Regions from separate parts of the Flintibacter sp. genome, predicted to be linked through region 1. Evidence: riboswitches for the same ligand, from Rfam matches in the RefSeq annotation. Region 1 holds a riboswitch; the other holds the start of a gene.

Region 1 (10,125 bases):
TCCTTACGAGTTCTACCAGTACTGGCGCAACGTGGGCGACCAGGACGTGCTCAAGTGCCTGCGTATGCTCACCTTCCTGCCTCTGGAGCAGATCGACGAGATGGACAAGTGGGAGGGCAGCCAGCTCAACACCGCCAAGGAGATCTTGGCCTTTGAGCTCACCAAGCTGGTCCACGGGGAAGAGGAGGCCAAGAAGGCTCAGGACGCGGCCAAGGCCCTATTTGTGGGCGGCGGCGACATGAGCAACGTGCCCACCACCACCTTGACCGCTGAAAACCTCACCGACGGTTCCATTGGCATCCTGGACATGATGGTCACCTGCAAGCTGGCCCCCTCCAAGAAGGAGGCTCGCCGTCTGGTGGAGCAGGGCGGCGTTACCGTCAACGATGAGAAGGTGTCCGACGTAAATACCCGCTACACCGCCGACGACCTGTCCGGCGATGGCATCATGGTCCGCAAGGGCAAGAAGGTCTATCACCGGGTTCAGATGTAAGAACCATAAGAATTCGGGCCGGGGTAAAGCCTCGGCCCTTTCCATATAAAACGATAGGCGGGAACAACAATGGGATATTTTTTTCAGGGATTGACCATGGGGCTTGCCTATGTGGCTCCCATTGGTCTGCAGAATTTGTTTGTGATAAACTCCGCGTTGACCAACACACGCCGCCGTGCCTTGCTTACTGCTTGGATCGTCATTTTCTTTGATGTGACGCTGGCCTTTGCCTGCTTCTTTGGAATCGGCGCGGTGATGGAGCGTTACCAATGGCTGCAGATGGTGATCCTGTGTGTAGGAAGCCTCATTGTGATCTACATCGGCATTTCATGTGACCCTGCCTGCCCAACAGTCCATCCCGTTTATTTCCGGCGTGGGAATTGCATCCTGTCTCTGGTTCACGGGCATCACCCTTGCTATTTCTTTGTTCAGTGACCGCTTCAACGCCAAAACGCTGCGGATAATCAATGTTGTGTGCGGTATAATTATTATTTTCTACGGATGTAAGCTGATGTGGAATTTCATTCAGCTTCTATAAAAAAGAGTGCTGCGGCTTTTCGGCTGCAGCACTCTTTTTTATCAAAAAATTTTGGCTCAAAATCCGCCCAGATCCCGGATGACCGCGCTGGCCGCCACCAGTCCGGCGGCAGCGGGGACGAAGGAAATGGAGCCGGGGGTGGCCCGGCGGGCGGTGGAGCGAGGCCGGGTGTCTGTTCCGGCGGAAGCTTCCTCCTCGGCGGGCTGGAGAGGAGTGAGGGGTTCCTCCGTAGAGTAGACCACCTTCAGGTGAGTGATGCCCCGTTTCCGCAGCTCCTTGCGCATGACCCGGGCCAGGGGACAGCCCTGTGTTTTGCTCAGGTCGGTGACACGGAAGGCTGTGGGATCCAGCTTGTTACCCGAGCCCATTGCACTGAGAATTGGAACTTGTAAAGTGGTACACCTTTCCACTAAATCCAGCTTAGCCGCTACGGTATCGATGCAATCCACCACGTAGTCATACTGGCTCAGATCCACCTGATCGGCGTTTTCCGGCAGGTAAAACATGCGAAATACTTCCACCTGACAAGCGGGGTTGATGTCCAGTACCCGCCGGGCCATTACCTCTGCTTTGGGCTGGCCGATGGTGGAGTGGAGGGCGACAATCTGGCGGTTTAAGTTGCTCTCAGACACGGTGTCGTCGTCATATAGGTGTAAAGTGCCTACGCCTGCGCGTGCTAGAGCCTCAACACAAAATCCGCCAACACCGCCTACGCCAAACACCGCTACTTTGGCGGCGGCCAGACGGGCGAGAGGTTCGTCTCCAACCAAAAGGCGGGTGCGGGAAAACTGGTCTGCCATAGAAAAACTCCTTACAAATGATGTGGTTTTCTTAGTATACCACACTTAGGCCGGTTACACCAGCTGGTAGTAAAGGCCGTGCTGGACGCAGTACCAAAAGAGCTTCCCGTGGCCGATTCGGGGCAGGCGGGTCTGCAGGTCCCACTCCGGGTAGAGCCGCCGCAGGATCAGGGTATCTCCTGTTACCAGGGCGACGAAGGAGACGTAGTGCTCCTTGGTCATGGGGTGGGAGGAGGAGACGAAGTAGTCGTTCTCGATAAGCTCTACATTGAGGCGCTCTTCCTCGGGTGCTTTCACGGCCTCCAGAGGGGCGAGCTTCTTGCCGCAGCAGGTGACAGCCGCGCCCACGGCAGAGGTGAGGATGTTGCCGCAGGTGGGGCAGACATAAAAGTTCAGGTTTTTCATGGTTCCTCCGATTTGTTCATTTTCCAAGAGCTCCCCGGCCAGCAGACCCTCCACCTCCACGCCCAGAGTTTGGGCCAGGCTGGGGAGCAGGGAGACGTCCGGACAGCCCTGGCCGCGCTCCCACTTGGACACCGCCTTGTCACTCACCGTCAGCCGCTGGGCCAGTTCCCGCTGAGTCAGGCCCTGCTGGGTGCGAAGGCTTCGGATTAGAGCACCGATTTTTTCATAGTCCATATAGGTTTCCTCCAGGTAATGAAATTTGTCCGTCTCACACAGCATACCAGAGAATAGCCCGTTTGCCAACCGACGCCCCGTTTACCTACTTTTTTCGAGAAAAAAGTAGGCAAAAAAGCTTTCTGCAAAGCTTCGCTTTGCCTCTCGCACGTAGGCAAGGTAGGTGTATAGTGAAGAGTCAGTCCCTCGCCTATACGCTGCCCTGGCTCCGTTGCACTAGGCGGTGTTTGTGCAGCGCAGTGTCCTTTCGATTTTGCGCATATAGGGCCTAAGGCCCGAGGCAAGAAGGGGAGACGGTCATGGTTTTTGCCGCCGGAAGGTTACTGCTATAAAAACAGGAGGGCATCTCCCTGTAATTGGGGGTCTGGGGGTACAGCGACTATGGACACCCGCCTTTGGCGAGGTGTTCATCGGAGCAGTACCCCCAGGGCATTTTTAGTTCCTTTTTGGGCAAACAAAAAGGAACCCGCCCCGCAGGGCGGAACCCTCCTTATAAATAGTATAATAGAAGAACGGCCATGGGAAAACCATGACCGTTCAATAATCGTAAAGGAAAATTACTTCACAAGATGGCTCATGTCATACAGACCAGGCGCCTGAACCGTAGCCATAAACTTAGCCGCTTCCACCGCGCCCTGGGCGAAGATATCCCGGGACAGGGCGGTGTGCTTGATCTCCATGATCTCGTCATGGCCGGCAAAGATGATCTCGTGCTCGCCAACGATGGTGCCGCCACGGACAGCGGAGATGCCGATCTCTTTCTTATCCCGGGGGTGGCGGACGCTGTGACGCTCAAAGACGTACTCAGTCTCGTGGCCGCAGCTGCTGGCGGCGGCGTCGGCGATCATCAGAGCGGTGCCGGAAGGGGCGTCCACCTTGCGGCGGTGGTGCCGCTCTACAATCTCAATGTCGTAGCTGTCGCCCAGCACAGAGGCGGCCTTCTTCACCAGCTCCAGCAGCACATTGATGCCAAGGGACATGTTGGCAGAGCGGAAGATGGGTACCTTCTGAGCAGCGGCGCCGATCTGGGCCACCTGCTCCGGGGTGTAGCCGGTGGTAGCCAGCACCAGGGGGGTGCCGGTGGCCTGGGCGAAATCCAGCAGGCCATTCAGGGCGGCGGGGGAGGAGAAGTCGATAACGGCGTCTGCCTTGCCGGTAAACTGAGCGGGGGAGGAATAAACGGGGAATTCTCCGTCGTTGGAGCCCAGCACGTCAAAGCCGGCGACCACCTCGACCTGAGGGTCGGCGGCGCACAGGGACTCTACGACCCGGCCCATATGTCCGTTGCAGCCGGAAATGATTATCTTCAGCATGGCGGGCTCCTTACTTCAGCAATCCGGCCCGCTCCATGGCGGCCTTCAGCACAGCCTTGTTCTTCTCGGCCATCTCGCACAGGGGCAGACGCACCGGGCCGGCCTCCATACCCATCATGTTCAGGGCTTCCTTGACGGGGATGGGGTTGACCTCACAGAACAGGGCGTCAATGAGGTCCATGTACTCGATCTGCAGCTTGGAGGCGGCCTCGAAGTCGTTCTCCAGGCACAGATGGCTCATCTTCACCATCAATTCGGGGGCGATGTTGGACACTACGGAAATAACGCCCTTGGCGCCCAGAGCCATCATGGGTACCACCTGATCGTCGTTACCCGACCAGACGTAGAAGTCGTCGGGGCAGATGTGGCGGGTGTGGGCCAGAAGGGAGAAGTTGCCGCTGGCCTCCTTGACGCCGTTGATCTTGGGATTCTCGGAGAGAATCTTGTAGGACTCGGCAGTGAAGGACACGCCGGTACGGCTGGGTACGTTGTAGAGGATGATGGGCAGTTCCACCCGGTCGGCGATGTACTCATAGTGCTTGACCAGACCGGCCTGGGTACACTTATTATAATAGGGAGTGACGTGGAGCAGAGCGTCAGCGCCGGAATCCTGGGCGTGGAGGGAGAGGTAGACGGCGGCGGAGGTGTCGTTGGAACCCGCGCCGGCGATGACCTTCACCCGGTGGTTGACCTTTTCCACGCAGTAGTCCACCGCAGCAATATGCTCTCGGATGGTCATCGTGGCCGACTCACCGGTGGTGCCGCAGACACAGATAGCGTCTACGCCGCCGGCGATCTGGGCCTCAATGAGGCGTCCGAAAGCGTCGTAGTTGATGGTCCCGTTGGCGTCGAAGGGGGTGGCGATGGCGACGCAGGAGCCGGTGAATACGGGAGTCCTCATAAAATCACAACCCTTTCTGGTTAAAATATAAGAAGGGAGGGGAGAGGACCTCTCCCCTCCGGATTAAGACAGTTTCTCAGCGATCCATATAGCCCTCGGCGCACAGCAGCTCGGCCAGAAGGACCGCACCGCCGGCAGCGCCGCGCAGGGTGTTGTGGCTCAGACCCACGAACTTATAGTCGTACTGGGTGTCCTCACGCAGACGGCCCAGGGAGACGGCCATGCCGCCCTCCAGTTCCCGGTCCAGCTTGGCCTGGGGACGGTCGGGCTCCTCGAAGTAGTGCAGGAACTGCTTGGGGGCGGAGGGGAGCTGCAACTCCTGAGCGCGGCCCTGGAAGGCGGCCCAGTCGGCCTTGATCTGCTCGATGGTGGGCTTGCAGCCCTCCTTGAAGGAGACAAACACGGCGGCGGTGTGGCCGTCGGACACGGGCACGCGCAGGCACTGAGCGGTGATGGCGGGACCCTCGGCCTTAACGATCTTGCCGCCTTCCACCTTGCCCCACACCTTCAGGGGCTCCTGCTCGCTCTTCTCTTCCTCGCCGCCGATGTAGGGGATCAGGTTATCCACCATCTCGGGCCAGCGCTCAAAGGTCTTGCCGGCGCCGGAGATAGCCTGGTAGGTGCACACCAGCACCTTGTCGATGCCATACTTCAGCAGGGGATGCAGGGCGGGGGCGTAGGACTGGATGGAGCAGTTGGACTTTACAGCAATGAAGCCGCGCTTGGTGCCTAGACGCTGACGCTGAGAAGCGATGACCTCCAGGTGCTGGGGGTTCATCTCGGGCACCACCATGGGCACGTCGTCGGTCCAGCGGTGGGCGGAGTTGTTGGACACCACGGGGCACTCGGCCTTGGCGTAGCGTTCCTCCAGGGCGCGGATCTCGTCCTTCTTCATATCCACGGCGCAGAACACGAAGTCCACCATGCCGGCGATCTTCTCTACATCAGCGGCGGCGTCCATCACCACGATGTCCTTGGCCTCGGCGGGGATGGGGGTCTTCATGGCCCAGCGGTTGGCTACGGCGTCCTCGTAGCGCTGACCGGCAGAGCGGGGAGAGGCGGCGATGGCAGTGAGCTGGAACCAGGGATGGTTCTCCATCAGGGTGACAAACCGCTGGCCTACCATGCCGGTTCCGCCGATGATACCTACTTTATACTTTTTCATAGCATTCTACCTCCACAACAGCACAGGGTATTCTATGTCCCGCGCGTAAGATAAATGAATTGATCCTGCCCAGATATTGGCCCGGGTAAAAAAATAAATCAGCGGCTTTTCAAGCGGCTGATTTTGTACTATAATGACGACTGTGGTTTGGACGCACCGCAGCCGGCAAAATATTCACAAAAGCAGACAGCGCTCCACCTGGGCAGCCCGCCCAGATGACAGTCACAGGGCTGTTAACCAAGCGACCAGAGCCCCCTTCCTCCGGCAGAAGGGACCCTTCGGCGGCCTTCCCTTTGGACATGGCTCAGACGGGAACCGGCTCCCTAGCCACGCTTACTCATGTCAGCCGCGCCTCTATCTTGCAGAATTTGAATTTATCCTACCATCTTTCCTGGTAGGTGTCAAGGGAGCGCATGGGAAGAATTAGAGAAATGGGGTTTACCATGAAAAGAATATTTATGCAACTTGCCGCAGTGGTTCTGGCTGTGGCCGTGGCGGTGCCTATGGCGGCCCCTGCCCGGGCCGCCCGGAACGATGAACTCACCCTGCGGGTGGGGCTGGCCTACGGCAGTAGCGCCCTGGTCAGCGCCAACCTGGAGAATAACACCGGCTACGGCTCCGGGTACCGTTTTGGATATTACGACAGCGATCTGGACTTTGTGGAGCTGGGCCGCACCAGCTCCAGCGTTACCAAGCTGACCATGGTCAAGGCTCAGAATATCTGGGTCAGCGGCACCAGCTACTCCACCTCTGACAATGGGGGAGAGCTGATTGGCTGCTACCATGTACAGATGCCGGGATCCTATAACAGCTACAATGCCGCCTATTCCGAAGCGTCGGACTACTCCGACGGCTTTGTGGCCTGGATCGACGGAGCGTATCAGGTTCGTGTGGGCGCCTATGAGACCAAGGCGGAGGCCGAAAGCCGGGCCAGCAGTCTGGGCGGCACCGTGGTGGGCACCAGCTCCTATGCCGTCAACGTGACCCAGACCGGCAAGGCGAAGATCCTGTTCCAGTTTGACGGCGGCTCTTCCACAGCCCTTGGTATCATGCCCGACGTCACCGGAGCAGGGGAGACCCGCACCTGGTTCAAGGGTTACCGCTACCCCGGCGGGTTCCGCTATGAGCGGGTAAACGGGGGAAATCTCACCGTGGTGAACATCGTGGACATGGAGGACTACCTTATTGGAGTTGTGCCCTATGAGATGAGCGACAGCTGGCCTCTGGAGGCGCTGAAAGCCCAGGCTGTGTGTGCCCGCAGCTATGCCTACAACTCCCTCAACCACCACAGCAACTACCATTTTGACATCTGCAACGGCACTGACTGCCAGGTCTACTACGGCTATGGCGGCGGAAGTACCTATAACTCCAACGCCGCCCGGGCGGTAGAGGAGACCGCCGGGGTGTATGCCAAGTACAACGGCAAGGTGATCGAGACCTTCTACTCTGCCAGCCACGGCGGAGCCAGCGAGAGTGTGTATAATGTGTGGGGATCTTCTCTGAGCACCTACCCCTATCTGTGCGGTGTGAAGGACCCCTATGAGGCCGACACCGCCTCCATGAATCCGTACTCCTCCTGGACGGTGTCCTACACCACATCGACCCTGACCCAGCGCCTGCAATCCAAGGGGTATGGTACCGGCACTTCGGTGGCTTCCCTGGATCTCACCTACTCCGATCTGGGCAACGTGATCGCCGTCAAGGTGAACTATGCCAACGGGCAGAGCAACACCTTCAAGCCCACCAACATGCGCAGTACCTTCGGCATCAGCTCCATCCGCTTCCAGGTTAACAGTTCTGGCAGCGGAAGTGGAGGGACCTCTGACGGTTCCCTGCCGGTGAATGGCTCCGGGTCTCTGCCCGAGCAGGACAGCTACTACGTCATCAGCGGCAGCGGCACGGTGGGCAAGACCGACCGGGAGGATCTGTATGCCATCTCTGGCAGCGGCAGCGTGGACTCGGTCACCTCGTCCTCCGGCGGCGGCTCCAGCGTGACAGAGGGCAACGTGGTCCATGTTACCGGCAGCAGCTACGTCTTTGAGGGCAGCGGCAACGGCCACCAGATCGGCATGAGCCAGTGGGGCGCCTACGCCATGGCCAAGCGAGGCTTTACTTACGACGAGATCATTACCTTCTATTTCCCCGGCACCACCGTGGGATAAGAATATTTTAGAGAGAAAGGCGAATACCAAATTGAAGACCTCAGATTTTGACTTTTACCTGCCCGAGGAGCTCATCGCCCAGACCCCTCTGGAGCGGCGGGATGCCTCCCGGCTTCTCACCCTGGACAAGCATACCGGGGCAGTGGAGCACCACCATTTCTATGAGCTGCCCCAGTTCCTCCGCCCGGGGGACTGTCTGGTGCTCAACAACTCCCGGGTTATTCCCGCCCGGCTCATCGGCCACCGTCCTACCGGCGGTGTGTGCGAGGTGCTGCTGCTGGTAGACAAGGGGGACAAGTGCTGGGAGTGCCTGGTGCGCCCTGGCCGTAAGCTGAAACCTGGCGCCCAGGTGATCTTCGGCGACGGTACCGAGCTCACCGCCACCATCGAAAAGGAACTGGACGACGGCAAGCGCCTGGTTCGCTTCCACTACGAGGGCATTTTCCTTGAAATTCTGGAACGGCTGGGCAAGATGCCTCTGCCGCCCTACATCAAGGCCGAGCTTCAGGACAACGAGCGGTATCAGACGGTCTACTCCAAAGTGGTAGGCTCCGCCGCTGCCCCCACTGCCGGGCTCCATTTTACCCCGGAACTGCTGGAAAAAGTCCAGGAGATGGGTGTCAAGGTGTGCTACGTTACCCTCCATGTGGGCCTTGGAACCTTCCGTCCGGTCAAGGCGGAGGACATCCAGGACCACGAGATGCATTCGGAGTACTGTATGATCTCCCAGGAGACGGCGGACGTCATCAATGAGACGAAGAAAAACGGCGGTCGGGTCATCTGTGTGGGTACCACCTCCTGCCGTACCATCGAGTCCTTTGCCGCCGAGGACGGCACCATGACCGAGCGTTCCGGCTGGACCAACATCTTCATCTATCCGGGCTACCGCTTCAAGGTGCTGGATGCCCTTATCACCAACTTCCATCTGCCTGAGTCCACCCTCATCATGCTGGTATCCGCTCTGGCAGGCAGGGAGCACGTGCTGGCGGCCTATGAGGAGGCGGTGCGGGAGCGCTACCGTTTCTTCTCCTTCGGCGATGCCATGTTTATCTCATAAATAAAGGAGTTTTTTTGTGTTTGAAATAATCAAGCAGGAGGGCCGCGCCCGCCGGGGCGTGTTTACCTGCCCTCACGGCACGGCCCAGACCCCGGTGTTCATGAACGTAGGCACCCAGGGGGCCATCAAGGGGGCGGTATCTGCCCACGACCTGAAGGACATCGGCTGTCAGATCGAGCTGTCCAACACCTATCATCTCCACCTGCGCCCCGGCGATAAGGTGGTCAAGGAGCTGGGGGGACTTCACAAGTTTATGGACTGGGACGGCCCTATGCTCACCGACAGCGGCGGCTTCCAGGTGTTTTCCCTGGCCTCTCTGCGGAAGATCAAGGAGGAGGGCGTCCATTTCTCCTCCCACATCGACGGGCGGAAGATTTTCATGGGCCCTGAGGAGTCCATGCAGATCCAGTCCAACCTGGGCAGCGACATCGCTATGGCCTTTGACGAGTGCATTGAGAACCCCGCTCCCCGGGAGTACGTGGAGCGCTCCATTGCCCGCACCACCCGGTGGCTGGAGCGGTGCGTCATCGAGCACAAGCGGCTCAATGAGCAGCCTGACTGCGTCAATCCCGGGCAGATGCTCTTCGGCATCAACCAGGGAGGCACCTACCCCGACCTGCGTATCCAGCACATGGAGGATATCGCCAAGTTGGACTGCGACGGCTACGCCATCGGCGGCTTGGCGGTGGGAGAGCCCACCCAGGTGATGTACGACATCATTGACGCTGTGGAGCCCCACATGCCGAAGGACAAGCCCCGCTACCTCATGGGCGTGGGCACACCCTCGAATATTATCGAGGCGGTGGCCCGGGGTGTGGACTTCTTCGACTGCGTCATGCCCGCCCGCAACGCCCGCCACGGTAAGCTCTACACCTGGAAGGGTACCATCAACATCAAAAACGAGAAGTACAAGCTGGACACCCGCCCCATTGACGAGACCTGCACCTGTCCTGCCTGCCAGCACTTCTCCCGGGCCTACCTGCGCCATCTGGTGACGGCGGGGGAGATGCTGGCCATGCGCCTGGCGGTGCTGCACAATCTGCACTTCTATAATGAG
Region 2 (10,125 bases), on a different contig from region 1:
CCAGCATGAAGCTCTGGGAAATGGTGGCCGCTGCCACCAGCAGATCGCCCTGGCTCTCTCCGCCGTAGCGCTGGAGCAGGGCGTTGAGGACAATGATCATCAGGTTATCCACCGCAATGATCAGGAAGGGCGTCAAACCGGTAAGCAAAATGCGGCCCATCAGCCATGGACGGTAACCGCCAAAGGAGATCCCCACCTGGGGTGCCGGTCCAAACAGGAAGTGGAGCACAAACAGACAGCTGCACAGCTGGCTGAGCACGGTGGCGATCGCCGCTCCCTTGACTCCCATCTTCAGCCCGAAGATAAACAGCGGGTCCAGCACGATGTTCATCACCGCGCCCAAAATTACCGACTGCATTCCCTTTTGGGCAAAGCCCTGGCAGATGACAAACTGGTTCATGCCCGTGGACAGCAGTGCAAAGACGGTACCCGTCAGATACCAGGAGTAGTACTCCATGGCATAGGGCAGAGTCTCAGGGCTGGCGCCGAACAGCATCAAGGCGGGCCGGCGAGTGGCGTAAGCCACCCCCATCAGCGCCAGGGACATGACGATCAGCAGCAAAAAGGCGTTGGCCACAATCTGTTTGGCCTGCTCCCGCCGCCCTTCGCCCAGGCGGATGCTCACCAAGGGTGAGCCTCCTACACCCACCCAGAAGGCTACCGACCCCAGCATGGTCACAATGGGTCCGCACACCCCTGCGCCCGCCAGAGCGAGACTGCCCACCTCCGGGATGTTTCCGATGTAGATTCGGTCCACCACGCTGTACAGCACGCTGACAAACTGGGCCAGCATGCTGGGAATGGCAATACGCAGCACCAGCGGGCGGATTGGATCGTTTCTCAGATCATTTTCCACTCTCATGGTCTATTTTCTCTCCCATTTCTCACACATTTTGCCGGTTTTCCGGCCAAGCAGCGGATATTATAGCACGCAGTTTCCAGACTGTAAAGCCGCCCGTCCATTCTTCCGGACCGGGGCGGAATTTTTTTGCCTTCCCCCCTTGACAGCTGTGTATATGGCATATATACTGTGCATATAGTATATATACACTATAACGGAAGGAAGGCCGCAAACTCCGTCCGACCCATGCGCAGGGCAGACAGGGGCGGGCGGTTTATATGGTGCGCCAAATGGATATCATTCTCAGCAACTCCAGTGGAAAACCCATCTACGAACAAATCTCGGACCAAGTGAAAAGTCAGATCCTGTCCGGCACGCTGGCGGAAGGGGACGCTCTGCCCTCCATGCGTCTGCTGGCCAAGGAGCTGCACATCTCGGTCATCACCACCAAGCGGGCCTATGAGGAGCTGGAACGGGAGGGGTTCTTACAGAACATCCCGGGAAAAGGCTGCTTTGTGGCCCCCCAAAACCGGGAACTGCTGCGGGAAGCCCAGCTGCGCCGGGTGGAGGAGTTTCTCTCCCTGGCTGTGGACGAGGCCCGAAAGGGCGGCTTCACCCTGGAAGAGCTTACGGAAATGCTCAACATATTGTATCAAGGTGAATGATTATGACAAACAGTATTAAAATATCCGGCCTTTGCAAGTCCTACGGCGACTTTGCCCTGGACCACATCGATCTGAAGCTCCCCGGCGGGTCCATCATGGGCCTCATCGGAGAAAACGGCGCGGGTAAAACCACCACCATCAAGTGCATCCTGAATCTGATCCGCCGGGACGCAGGCACCATCACTCTTATGGGCTATGACAACATCGCCCAGGAGCAGCAGGCCAAGGCGGAGGTGGGCGTGGTGCTGGACGAGTGCTACTTCCACGACACCCTGCGCCCCACAGACATCCACACCATTCTCTCCCGGGTCTATGAGAATTGGGATAAAGCGCTCTTTGCCTCCTGCCTGAAAAAGTTTCAGCTGCCTGAGTGCAAATATGTCAAAGAGTTCTCCCGGGGCATGAAGATGAAGCTATCCCTGGCCGCCGCACTGGCCCACCACCCCAAGCTGCTGATTCTGGACGAGGCCACCGCCGGACTGGACCCGGTGGTGCGGGACGAGATCCTGGATGAGTTTCTGAACTTTATCCAGGACGAGGAGCACTCCATTCTCATCTCCAGCCACATCACCAGTGACCTGGAGAAGGTTGCCGACTATATCACCTATCTCCACCAGGGGAAGGTAGTCCTCTCGGAGGCCAAAGACGTGATTCAGGACAGCTACGGCCGCCTGGGCTGTACCGCCGCCGACCTGCTGACCGTTGATTCCAAGGACCTGGTACGGGTGCGGAAGGGCTCCTACGGCTGCGAGGCTCTGGTGAGTGACCGGGCCGCCTTCCGTAAAAAATACCCCCAGCTGATGGTGGAGCCCATCTCCCTGGAGGACATCATGCTCTTCATTGGAAAGGGGGAGTCAGTATGACCGGCCTCATCGTCAAGGATTTTCTGGTCATGCGGAAATCCATCAAAACTTACATTCTGTTTCTGCTGTTCTATTTTGTCATGGCGGCCTTAGGGATTTTTCCGATCTCATTCATCACCGCCATGGTGCAGATCATCATTATGATGCTGCCCCTGAGCGCCTTCTCCTATGATGAGCTGTCCAAGTGGGACCGGTACGCCTTCTCTCTGCCTCTGAGCCGCCGGGCTGTGGCGGGTGCCCGCTATCTCTTCGCTCTGATCCTCACCCTGTTTGCCGCCCTGTTCGGCCTGGTGACCTGCCTGATCTTGTCCCTGGCTTTTCATGACTCCAAGCTGGTGGAAAACTGCATGACGATCATGGTCTCTCTGGGCCTGGGCCTTCTCTACTGCGACATCTTACTTCCCCTGACCTATAAGCTGGGACCGGAGCGCGCCCGTCCCTACTTCTACCTGGTCATCTTCCTGCCCATCGTTCTTCTGGTGGGAGCCTCTAAACTTGGGCTGCTGGATGGACTCTCTTTCCTGGAACAGATCCCTGAATCTACCGCCATCGCATTTGTTCTTCTGCTTCCCCTCCTGCCTCTGCTGGGGATGGGGGTGTCCTATCTCATCTCCTGCCGCATCCTGGAACACAAAGAGTTTTAAGGGGCCCGGCCGGTTTTCCCTTGCACCCCGCTCCCCCTTCGTGCTACAATGTGATTAGAGATATTCGGGAGAGGAAGTGTGTTCTATGACCGCTCATCAGGCCATCAAGGAACTCAAGCAAGTCCGGCAGTACTGCACCGCCAGCGCCATCCCCGCTATCGACTACGCCATCCAGGTGCTTCAGGGCCTGGCCGAGCGTGAGAAGAAGCTGGAGGAGGAAAAGAAGCACCAGCCCTGCGGCCCTGCCGCCGAGAAAATCCCCGATTAACCAACAAAAGGCCCCATCCTTTCGGATGGGGCCTTTCCTTATTCTATGGAATATTTCTTAGTCCTCCACACCGTCGCCGTGGGTACGCATGAAGAACAGGAAGCCCAGCACCAGCACAACGCCCACAGGCAGAGCCAGCAGACCGGGAGCGCCGAAGTGGATCAGCAGACCGGCCAGCACATAGCTGAAGCAGGAGATCGCGGCACAGGCGGTGGCATAGGGCAGCTGAGTCGCCACGTGGTTGACGTGGTCACACTGCGCACCGGCAGAGGCCATAATGGTGGTGTCGGAGATGGGGGAGCAGTGGTCGCCGCACACAGCACCGGCCATGCAGGCGGACACACAGACCACACCCATGGGGTCGTTCAGGGGGAAGATGGCCAGGGTGATGGGGATCAGGATGCCGAAGGTACCCCAGCTGGTGCCGGTGGCAAAGGCCAGCAGGCAACCGATGACAAACACGATGGCGGGCAGGAACAGAGCAAAGCCCTTGGCATACTCATTGACCACATACTCCACGAAGGCGGTAGCGCCAAGGGAGTCAGTCATGGCCTTCAGAGACCAGGCAAAGGTCAGGATCATGATGGCGGGCACCATGGCCTTGAAGCCCTCGGGGATGCAGCCCATCATGTCACGGAAGGACATAGAGCGGCGGATGGAGTAGAAGATCAGGGTGAAAATGAGGCCGAAGGCGGAACCCAGCATCAGGCCAATGGAAGCGTCGGAGTTGGAGAAGGCGTCCACAAAGTTAGTGCCGGAGAAGAAGCCGCCGGAGTAGATCATACCGATCACGCAGCAGACCACCAGCACAATGATAGGCAGCACCAGGTCAATGACCTTGCCCTTGCTGTCGTCGGCGTCCTCCTCGATGAGGCCGGCATAGGGGTTGGAACCGGAGAACAGGTCGCCGGTCTTGATGGCGTTGCGCTCATACTTGAGCATGGGGCCAAACTCCACCTTCATAACCACCATGGAAATCATCATCACGATGGTCAGCAGGGCGTAGAAGTTATAGGGGATGGCCTTGATGAACAGAGCCAGGCCCTGGCCGTCCTCCACGAAGCCGGAGACGGCGGCGGCCCAGGAGCTGATGGGGGCGATGATACACACGGGGGCAGCGGTGGCGTCGATGAGGTAGGCCAGCTTCACGCGGGAGACGTTGTGCTTGTCGGTGATGGGACGCATCACGGAACCCACGGTGAGGCAGTTGAAGTAGTCATCGATGAAGATGAGCACACCCAGCAGAATGGCAGCCAGCTGCGCGCCCACACGGCTCTTGATGTTCTCGGAGGCCCAGCGGCCGAAGGCGGCGGAGCCGCCCGCCTTGTTCATTAGGCACACCATGGAGCCCAGGATAACCAGGAAGATCAGGATGCCCACGTTGTAGCTGTCAGACAGCACCGAGGCGATGCCGTCCTCAAAGACGTGAAGGACGGTGCCCTCGAAGGAGAAGTTGGAGTAAAGCAAGCCGCCCACCAGGATACCGATAAACAGGGAGGAGTAAACCTCCTTGGTGATCAGAGCCAGGGCAATGGCGATGACAGGGGGCAGCAGGGCAAAAGCGGTAGCGTAGAAGTTGCTGGCCGCGGGGACCACACCTTCGCCGCCGCAGGTGGCGCATACGTTGGTCCCTTCACAGACAGCGCAGGCGGGGTCGGTGCCGTAGCACTCCATGCAGATGCCGTAGCCCTGGCAGGCAGAGCACTCCACGGTGGGGCGGCTTCCGCCCTCTCCGGCGGCAAAGGCCACGCTCATCAGGGTCAGAACCAGGATCAGCGCCAGCACGATCCGGCCCAACCAGCGTCGGTTCATTCTCATAGTTCTCATTTCCCTCCAAAAATTAGTTCCACCGGGACGACCAACACACACGACATCTCTCCCGGTGCGCTTGCGCAACAAAAAACCATGAACGCGAAGCGCGCCCATGGCAAAACCGGATGTCCTCTTTCCGCAGAAAACCGCGGCAAGAGGACCTCTGGATAGCGCTCCACAAAAGTGACAGTCCGCAGGATCTTATCCCGCGGCCCAGGTCCGCCGCCCAGGCAGGCGGTGGGGACCTTCGGCGGTTCACCCTCTCCTCCGGAACGGCTGCCTGGCCTTGTCCCGGAGTACGCATGAGAACCGCGCCTCTATCCCTTTTATTTGATTGGGTGTATCCTACCATGCTCCAGGGGGAATGTCAAGGCTGATTCCCGTTTTTCCCCCTAAATCCCCGTTTATTTGGGCACTTTCTCCATCATGAAAAAGGTAAATGTGCCGGTGACCACCAGTTTGCCCTGATCGTTGTACAACTCCACCTGGATGACCGACAGGGTGCGTCCCTCCTTTTTCGGGGTGGCAATGCAGGTGATGCGCTTGCCGCTGGCCGGACGGAGAAACTCCATACTGCTGCTGGCGGTGACACAGCGCCGTCCGGTGGCACAGGCACAGCTGCCCCCCACTGTGTCCGCCAGAGTAGCCAGCGCTCCGCCGTGGACCATGCCGTGGGGGTTGATGCTGTCCGGTCCCACCTCCAGCACGCCCTCCGCCCGGCCGGGCTCCACTTTGGTGACGTAGATCCCGTTCTCATAGGAGAACTGATGGGGCTGATTGACCACACTGGAGATAGGCTGAATTTTTTCTAAGGGTTCCATCAAACTTCCTCCTGAAATTTGCTCAAATTGACACCATAGTAGCACAAACCGGCCCGCCCGGCAAGGCTGCGTTCCCCTTTTCCCTCCCACGGCATAGGATGGGGAGAAATCCCACATGTTTGGAGGCAGAACCATGAAGCAGAAAACACCTGGGCTCACGCTGGAGCCCTTTGACCAGGACACCTTCCAGCGGGTGTGGCGCAGAGTCATGCCAGACCAGGACCTGAGTCCCATCCAGCCCACCGTCCCCGCCTTCTCCCCCGACTCTCCCGGCACGCCGGAGATCCCCACACCCCCAGTCTCGCCCTGTCCCCCCCAGACCTCTCCACCTGCCTGCCTGTGCCCGGATTCTGAGAGCTACGCCCCCTGTCTGGAACAGCTGATGGAGGACACCTGTGCCCTCTCCCGGGCCTATCAGAACACTGCACGGCGCTGCGGCGGGCGCACCGCCCGACTGCTCAGCAGTCTCCTACCCAGCCTGGGTCAGGACCACCGGCGGCTGTGCGCGGCCTATTTCCTCATCACCGGGGAGCGCTACACCCCCGCCTCTCAGGCCGTTCCCCTGTCCGGAGCCGCTCCCTGGCAGCTGCGCAGTCTCTTTTTGCTGGAGCAGCAGCGGGCCGCCAAACTGTCCGACTACGCCGCAGGCACTTCGGGCGACCCCTGTCTGCGGGAGCTGTTCCGGGAGCTGGAGCACGCCGCCCGGCTGCGGGCAGGGCGCATCCGCGCACTGCTGGAGCAGATGTGACGCACCTTGACTACCCTTCTTCCCCTGGGGTAAACTAAGGAAAACAGGCCCTCGGGCCGGAAAGAGGGTAGCAACATGGCACAGCTGCGGGAGTTTACCTATCCGTCCAGCGACGGCGTCCACACCATCCACGCCCAGGAGTGGGTCCCCCAGGGCCCGCTCCGTGGCGTGGTGCAAATCGTCCACGGAGTTGCGGAGCATATAGGCCGCTATGAGGGGGCTGCCGCTTTTCTGGCAGAGCACGGCTATCTGGTGTGCGGCGAGGACCACCTGGGCCACGGCAAGACTGCCGGCCAGGGCGAGGAGGGCTTTTTCGGGGAGAAGGACGGCTGGTCCATGGTGATCCGTGACGTGGCCGCCCTGCGAAAGCTCCAGGGAGAGAAGTACCCGGACCAGCCCTATTTCCTTCTGGGCCACTCCATGGGCTCGTTTCTCACCCGCACCTACCTCATCAACTACCCCGGCACCCTCACCGGGGTCATTCTGTCCGGCACCGGACAGGAGAGCGCTCCCCTGGTTGCCCTGGGCAGGTGGCTGGCCGGGGTGGAGCGCCGCCGCCTGGGTCACCGGGGCATCAGCCCCCTGGTGGACAAGCTATCTTTGGGGGCCTACAACCGGAAATTCGCCCCCAACCGCACCGGTGCTGACTGGATCTCCCGGGATGAGGCCCAGGTGGATGCCTACCTGGCCGACCCCTACTGCCAGTATCAGTCCACCGTGTCCATGTTTGAGGCCATGATGGGCGGCCTTCAGTATATCGCCAAAAGGGAGAACCTGGCCCGTATGGACCCCAGCACCCCGGTTTACTTCTTCTCCGGCGACCAGGACCCGGTGGGCGGCATGGGCAAGGGGGTAAAAAAAGTGGTGGAGATGTTCCGCCAGGCCGGGTGCCGGGACGTGACGCTCCGCCTCTACCCCGGCGGCCGCCACGAGATGTTCCATGAACTCAATGCCCCGGAGGTGCTGGACGACCTGCTCTCCTGGCTGGAGGAACACCGCGGAAACGCTTGACGGAGCCCGCCCTCCGGTTTACAATCGGAGGGAAGAAACAAAGGAGGGGTTTTCGTGACCTATCAGGAAGTTCTGGCCGCCGCCCGCACCTGCAGCGGCCCCTATTGCAAGGCCTGTCCGGTGTGCAACGGCAAGGCCTGCGGCAGCACTATGCCCGGCCCCGGCTCCAAGGGAACCGGCACCGTGGCGGTGCGCAACTACCAAGCCTGGCAGGAGATCTGCCTCAACATGGACACCATCTGTGAAAACGGTCCGGTGGACACCAAATTCAACTTTTTCGGTCAGGAGTACGACCTGCCCGTCTTTGCCGGCCCGGTGGGCGCGGTAAACCTCCATTACGGAGATAAGTACAACGATCTGGAGTACAACAATATCCTGGTTCCCGCCTGCGCCCAGGCCGGCATCGCCGCCTTCACCGGCGACGGCACCAACCCTGAGGTCTTTACTGCGGCCGCCGCCGCCATCGGCGCCAACGGCGGCAAGGGTATTCCCACCGTGAAGCCCTGGGACCGTGACACCCTGTATGCCAAGCTGGACGCCGCCAAGGCCTCCGGCGCCAAGGTGTTCGCTATGGACATCGACGCGGCAGGCCTGCCCTTCCTGAAGGGCCTCAATCCCCCCGCCGGCTCCAAGACGGTAGCCGAGCTGCGGGAAATCATTGAGTACGTAAAGGTGCCCTTTATCATCAAGGGCATTATGACCGTGAAGGGCGCTCAGAAGGCGCTGGAGGCGGGAGCCGCCGGCATCGTGGTCTCCAACCACGGCGGCCGCGTTCAGGACGGCGTCCCTGCCACCGCCAGTGTGCTGCCCGCCATCGCCCAGGCTGTAAAGGGCCAGATGGTGGTGCTGGTGGACGGCGGCATCCGTACCGGCGTGGATGTGTGCAAGGCTCTGGCTCTGGGCGCTGATGCCTGCATCCTGGCCCGGCCCTATGTCACCGCCGTCTACGGCGGCCAGGCCGAGGGCGTGAAGGTGCTTACCGACAAGCTCAAGGGCGAGCTCCAGGACACCATGGCCATGTGCGGAGTCCATAGTCTGAGTGAGATCTCCGGCGATATGATCTTCCGGGGCTGATCGCCCCTCCTTTTACCGGCGTGGGATTCCCCGCGCCGGTTTTTTGCCCCTTTGGTTGACATTGTAGACCATCTAGGATATAATAGGTCTACAAAGTAAACCAGTATAGGAGGCGACGGCATGGAACAGACGCTCACCCACAGCGAGTGGTATGTGATGGACTGCCTGTGGCAGCACAGTCCCAGCACCGTGATGGAGCTGGTCACCGCCCTGCACCAAAAGGTAGGCTGGGCCAAGAGCACCACCATCACCACCCTGCGGCGCATGGAGGACAAGGGTCTGGTGACGGTGGAGGTACATGGCCGCACCAAGTACTACACCCCCGCTCTGGAGCGGGATAAGGCGGTGCGCCGGGAAACCCGCTCCTTTCTGGACCGGGTATACCAGGGCAGTGTAGGGCTGATGGTATCCGCCATGGCCAGTGAGAAAGCCCTCAGTCAGGAGGAAATCGACGCCCTGTATGCCATTTTGAAGGAGGCGGAGAAGCAATGAACACCCTGCTGCAATGGTTTGTGACCTCGTCGGTGCTCATTTTGGCGGTGCTGGCTCTGCGCCGCCTGCTGGGCGGGCGCATCTCTCCCCGGGTGAAGTACGCCTTGTGGGGGGTGGTGCTGCTGCGGCTGCTGGTACCCTTCCAGATTCCCATGCCCAACCTGCCCACAGCGGCGGACCTGACTCCGGAGCCCACCTCCCTCACCCAGACCACCATCCCCATTCTGCCCTCCTCCTACTCCATGGAGGAAGTGGAGGCGGGCCAGGCCCCCAATCTGTATCTTAACGACCAGGGACAGGTCCACACCGCCAACAGTACCGGGACGGTAAAGCCCTCCGCCGACGGACAGCGGGCGGTGTTTTCCCTGGTATGGCTCTCCCCCGCCCAGCTTCTGCTGGGGGTGTGGGGTGCAGGCGCGGTCATCCTCGCCCTGGTGCTGCTGGGCTCCAACCTGCGCTTTTCTGCAAAGCTGCGCCGCAGGAGAACTTCTCTGGACCTGGATGACTGCCCACTGCCGGTGTATACCGTAGAGTCGCTGCCCTCGCCCTGCCTGTTTGGGCTCTTCCGCCCCTGCATCTACCTCACACCCCAGCTGACGTTAGACTCTCCCACCCGCGCCCATGTTTTGGCCCATGAGCTGACCCACTACCGCCAAAAGGACCACATCTGGTCTGCCCTGCGGTGTTTGGCTCTGGCACTGCACTGGTATAACCCCCTGGTGTGGCTGGCGGTGGCACTGTCCAAGCGGGATGGGGAACTCTCCTGCGACGCCGGGGCAGTCAAGGCCCTGGGAGATGAGGAACGCATCCCTTACGGCCGCACTCTAGTCTCTCTGGTTGCTCAGCGGAGCCTGCGTCCAGAGGATCTGCTGTCCTGCTCCACCTC

The links. Region 1 has a riboswitch for lysine ahead of asd (aspartate-semialdehyde dehydrogenase). Riboswitches for the same ligand answer to the same signal wherever they lie in the genome.
Region 2: another riboswitch for lysine. It lies ahead of ACLTXB_RS08125 (Na+/H+ antiporter NhaC family protein); the one in region 1 lies ahead of asd (aspartate-semialdehyde dehydrogenase).

Annotation. Positions count from the first base shown of each region.
Region 1 is NZ_JBKVXZ010000039.1:94-10,218, forward strand. It holds partial or broken gene tyrS (tyrosine--tRNA ligase) at 1-493, shown strand, start outside; gene ACLTXB_RS13025 (LysE/ArgO family amino acid transporter) at 563-928, shown strand; gene ACLTXB_RS13030 (LysE family transporter) at 867-1,031, shown strand; gene ACLTXB_RS13035 (tRNA threonylcarbamoyladenosine dehydratase) at 1,088-1,831, opposite strand; gene ACLTXB_RS13040 (helix-turn-helix domain-containing protein) at 1,886-2,470, opposite strand; gene dapB (4-hydroxy-tetrahydrodipicolinate reductase) at 3,028-3,783, opposite strand; gene dapA (4-hydroxy-tetrahydrodipicolinate synthase) at 3,794-4,684, opposite strand; gene asd (aspartate-semialdehyde dehydrogenase) at 4,761-5,849, opposite strand; lysine riboswitch at 6,029-6,214, opposite strand; gene ACLTXB_RS13060 (SpoIID/LytB domain-containing protein) at 6,293-8,011, shown strand; gene queA (tRNA preQ1(34) S-adenosylmethionine ribosyltransferase-isomerase QueA) at 8,043-9,068, shown strand; gene tgt (tRNA guanosine(34) transglycosylase Tgt) at 9,085-10,125, shown strand, end outside.
Region 2 is NZ_JBKVXZ010000017.1:11,754-21,878, forward strand. It holds gene ACLTXB_RS08100 (MATE family efflux transporter) at 1-862, opposite strand, end outside; gene ACLTXB_RS08105 (GntR family transcriptional regulator) at 1,132-1,506, shown strand; gene ACLTXB_RS08110 (ABC transporter ATP-binding protein) at 1,509-2,369, shown strand; gene ACLTXB_RS08115 (ABC-2 transporter permease) at 2,366-3,013, shown strand; gene ACLTXB_RS08120 (hypothetical protein) at 3,099-3,281, shown strand; gene ACLTXB_RS08125 (Na+/H+ antiporter NhaC family protein) at 3,339-5,093, opposite strand; lysine riboswitch at 5,254-5,421, opposite strand; gene ACLTXB_RS08130 (PaaI family thioesterase) at 5,498-5,914, opposite strand; gene ACLTXB_RS08135 (hypothetical protein) at 6,048-6,662, shown strand; gene ACLTXB_RS08140 (alpha/beta hydrolase) at 6,738-7,673, shown strand; gene ACLTXB_RS08145 (alpha-hydroxy-acid oxidizing protein) at 7,728-8,747, shown strand; gene ACLTXB_RS08150 (BlaI/MecI/CopY family transcriptional regulator) at 8,868-9,239, shown strand; gene ACLTXB_RS08155 (M56 family metallopeptidase) at 9,236-10,125, shown strand, end outside.